DNA from 2 places in the Mycobacterium sp. 1245499.0 genome. Region 1 is predicted to be linked to the other one. Evidence: predicted binding sites of a transcription regulator. Region 1 holds the regulator's gene; the other holds the start of a gene.
The links. Region 1 encodes LexA, which represses DNA repair genes until DNA is damaged. Its sites were predicted from a motif close to CGAACANNTGTTCG; they were not measured.

Region 1 (2,196 bases):
CACCCGGGAGTCGGGATGACGGCAGAACGGACAGTGCATGACCGCTCCTTCACCGTGCCGACAAACAACCGCAGGACTTCGAGCGTACCCGCGCGCCGATCTGCACGGCTACGAAGCCGTTTTCGCACAACGGTTGTCAGCCGACCGGAGCGATCAGGGTCTGGCCGGCCATCAGGTTGGGCGAGTGCAGGTCGTTGAGTTCGCGGATACGGTCGGCGACCTGGGTGGTCGGCGCGTCGGGCGCGACCCGGTGCGCGAAGTCCTGCAGCGACTCCCCCGCGTCGACGCGGACGACCGCGAGCCGGTCGGGAACGTGGGCCGCGGAGTTGGCGGAGTCGCCATTGAGCACCTGCCCGACGTTCGCGACGAGACCCAGCCACAGCGTGATCGCTCCGGCGGCCACTGCCAGCCCGATCGTCGACGCCCAGGTGGTGGCCCGCCTGCGGTGCGGAGCGACCGACATCGCCACCCCGGTGCCGTAGTAGCGCGTCGCCGCACCCGCCGGGCGGGCCGGCGCGGGCCTGCGAGACCGGGCCAGTCCGTCACGTCCGTACCGAACGCCTTGGACGGGTCCGTTGATCGGGCGCCGAAGACTGCTGATACGCGGCGCAGGCGTGTGGATGACTGTCATCTTCGTTCCTCCGGTCAACTAGCTCTCGCTCGTGTGTTCGACACTAATCGCTTGTGTGTTCGAAACCCGAACATTTGAGCGAAGCGTGTCGCACGAGCAAACGCTAGATCACACCACCGACAAGTTCGTCGGCCTCTACCACTGTCACGAGGCCCAGATACCCGATATCCCGAAGAGTTACACATTTGTGATTCACCCGACTTTGGGCCTTCTCCGCCGGCGTTCCATCCGGGGCGACACGCCACTCGAACACATGTTTGATTCTTGTTCGTCGGGCGGCTACATTCAGTGCCATGGGCGACAGCAACGACATTTCTCCGCCCGGCCCCGAAGGCCGGTTGCACTCCGTGGATCCTTCGCTGACCGAGCGGCAGCGCACCATTCTGAATGTCATCCGCGCGTCGGTCACCAGCCGCGGCTACCCGCCGAGCATCCGCGAGATCGGCGACGCCGTCGGCCTGACGTCGACCTCATCGGTGGCACACCAGCTGCGCACCCTGGAGCGCAAGGGATACTTGCGGCGCGATCCCAATCGTCCGCGAGCGGTCGATGTCCGCGGGGCCGACGACGAGGTGGCGGCGCCCGCCACCGAGGTGGCCGGCTCGGATGCCCTGCCCGAACCCACGTTCGTCCCGGTGCTCGGGCGTATCGCGGCGGGCGGACCGATCCTGGCCGAGGAGGCCGTCGAGGACGTCTTTCCCCTGCCGCGCGAATTGGTCGGCGAGGGAACGCTTTTCCTGCTCAAGGTGGTCGGCGATTCGATGGTCGACGCCGCGATCTGTGACGGCGACTGGGTGGTGGTGCGTCAGCAGAACGTCGCCGACAACGGCGACATCGTCGCGGCGATGCTCGATGGCGAAGCAACCGTCAAGACGTTCAAACGCGCTGGCGGTCAGGTCTGGCTGATGCCGCACAACCCGGCGTTCGACCCCATCCCCGGCAACGACGCGAGCGTGCTCGGCAAGGTCGTCACGGTCATCCGCAAGGTCTGACGCGCGAGGAGTCAGTCGGCCCGGGTGAAGCCGTTGGCCAGCGCGACTTCCTCGCTCGACAACCAGATTTCGGCGAGCGTGTCCTGATACAGGTCGCTGCCCGGCGTGTAGTACAGCCCGTAACGCGCACTGGCCTTGATCGGGTATCCGTCGGGCGCCTGGTACGGGTCGTCGAGCGGCAGATGGATCGTCGGCCGGCCGTCCGGGCCCGCCAGACCGTTTTCCGAGCCGTCCTCGGCGTCGTCGGCGGCGGCGTGCCGACCGCTACGCGCCGGCGTCCCCGCGGCGACCGCACCGGCGCCCACGGCGTCCGCCGCGTCGGCTCCCGTGGCGCTGGCGGCCCCCGACTCGACGTCGGGCTCGGGCGTGGCGACGTCGAGGTAGTCGTCCTCGGGCTCGGCGGTCTCCAGGGCGCCGGTCACGGCGTCGGTGTCCGGTGGGGTGCGGGGAACGACGACGTCGGGATACTCGTCGTCCGGGTAGGCCTGGCGCGCATAGTCGGCGTCGGGGTCCTCGGCGTCGACGTAGGCCGCGTCGTCCGCGGTCTCGGGCTCGGCGAGCTCGGGGACTTCG
Region 2 (2,196 bases), on a different contig from region 1:
CGGCGTTGTTCCACGGCGTGGATGAGCGGGTACCCATCGATGCGCTGCGGTTCGGCACCGACGTGCTGGCCCACTTCCTGACCCACTGCTAGATCAGACGCAAGCCGATCACACGAGAGGACCGCCATGAGCACTGCTCCTGACCCGTACGCATCGTTGCCCAAGCTGCCGACCTTCAGGCTGACCTCCCAGTCGGTCACCGACGGCCAACCGCTGGCCAAGCCGCAAGTCAGCGGAATCATGGGCGCGGGCGGCGAAGACGTCAGCCCCCAGCTGAGCTGGTCGGGCTTCCCGGACGAGACCCGCAGCTTCGCTGTCACGGTCTACGACCCCGACGCCCCGACGGCCTCCGGGTTCTGGCACTGGGCGGTGGCCAACCTGCCGGCCGACGTCACCGAGCTGCCCGCGGGCGCCGGCGACGGCAGCAACCTGCCCGGCGATGCGCTGACGCTGGTGAACGACGCCGGGCAGCGCCGCTACATCGGGGCCGCGCCGCCGGCGGGCCATGGCCCGCACCGGTACTACATCGCCGTGCACGCCGTGGACACCGAGAAGCTGGATCTGCCCGAGGACGCCAGCCCAGCCTTCCTCGGGTTCAATCTGTTCCAGCACGCCATCGCGCGAGCGGTCATCCACGCAACCTACGAACAGAAGTAGGGGCGGGCCTTAACGGCCAACGGCGTTCCGCGCGGGAAGGTTCCCGGCGCTGGTAGGGCTCCGGCGCGAGGCACGCTCCGGCCGCCCGGCATCTCAAATCACGTTCGCCACATCGTCCCGGTGGTTTCTCGGCGGCGCGTTTTGTCGGTGGGCTGTCGTAGCATTCGAACATGTGTTCGAGTGCATGGGAAAAGATTCAGGCCGACGTTGACGCGTTGAGCGCGGCCGTCTCGCGCTTCCAGGCGCTTTCCTGGGAGGCTCTGACGCCTGCCGAGCTGGTTGACGTGCTGGAGAGATACGCGTGTTTTATCGGCCGGCTGGATGCCCTCATATATGAGCTGCGAAGCCCCTTCGCACGGCTGGGTGGGACGCGCCCATGACTTTGACCAACCGCGAGCAGCTTCAGGACGACGTTGAGGCATTGTGCGCTGCGGCCGCTCGCTTTCAGGAGCATTCCTACGAGGCTTTGACCAACCCGGAACGCCTCGGAATCTTGGAGACACTCGAACGCGTAACACGCAAGCTTCGAACGCCAAGTCATCAGCTCATCAATCAGCTTGGTGAGCAAGGGGATTCAACGGAGTTTGGCGGCAAGCTGTCCTGGGTGTTGGCCGATCGGCTGCACATCACCCGCGCCGAGGCCGGCCACCGGATCGCTGAGGCCGCCGATCTGGGCCCGCGCCGGGCGCTGACGGGTGAGCCGTTGGCTCCGTTGTTGCCGGCCACTGCGGCGGCGCAGCGCGACGGGGCGATCGGGCAAGACCACGTGGCGGTGATCCGTCGGCTTTTCCACCAGCTGGCCGAGTCCGTCGACATCGAAACGCGTGAGCACGCCGAGCGGCAGCTGGCAGCCCAGGCGCGCGAATTCCGGCCCGATCAGCTCGCCAAGCTCGCCCGCCGCCTGATGGACTGCCTCAATCCCGACGGCAACTACACCGACGAGGATCGAGCACGAATGCGCGGGCTCGTACTCGGCAATCAGCAACCCGACGGCATGTCGCGCCTGAGTGGATGGCTGACGCCGGAAGCCAGAGCCAGCTGGGAGGCGGTGCTGGCCAAGCTGGCCGCGCCGGGCATGTGCAATCCCGACGACGACACGCCGATAGTGGACGGCGCCCCGCCAGAAGAGGCGGTGCGGCATGACCCCCGCACCCCCGGTCAGCGCAATCACGACGGGCTCAACGCGGCGTTGCGAGCTGCGCTGGCCAGCGGAGAGTTGGGTCAGCACAACGGATTACCGGCCAGCATCGTCGTGACCACCACGCTCAGGGAACTCGAAGCCGCCGCCGGAACGGGCTTGACGGGCGGCGGCACCCTGCTGCCGATGTCGGATGTGATCCGCCTGGCCCGCCACGCCCACCATTACCTGGCGATCTTCGACAAGGGCAAGGCGCGGGCGCTGTATCACACCAAGCGACTGGCATCACCCGGCCAGCGAATCGTGCTGTACGCCAAGGATCGAGGGTGTTCCCATCCCGGCTGCGACGTGCCCGGTTATTACTGCGAAGTGCACCACGTCGAAGATTGGGCCAAGACATA

Region 2: the regulator LexA is predicted to act here: its motif matches at 823-836, upstream of A5646_RS08250 (HNH endonuclease signature motif containing protein).

Annotation. Positions count from the first base shown of each region.
Region 1 covers NZ_LZMG01000241.1:11,713-13,908, reverse strand. The annotation lists gene nrdR (transcriptional regulator NrdR) at 1-39, opposite strand, end outside; gene A5646_RS13690 (LysM peptidoglycan-binding domain-containing protein) at 137-631, opposite strand; gene lexA (transcriptional repressor LexA) at 925-1,623, shown strand; gene A5646_RS13680 (LGFP repeat-containing protein) at 1,635-2,196, opposite strand, start outside.
Region 2 covers NZ_LZMG01000156.1:47,137-49,332, reverse strand. The annotation lists gene A5646_RS08265 (M20/M25/M40 family metallo-hydrolase) at 1-92, shown strand, start outside; gene A5646_RS08260 (YbhB/YbcL family Raf kinase inhibitor-like protein) at 127-657, shown strand; gene A5646_RS08250 (HNH endonuclease signature motif containing protein) at 1,034-2,196, shown strand, end outside.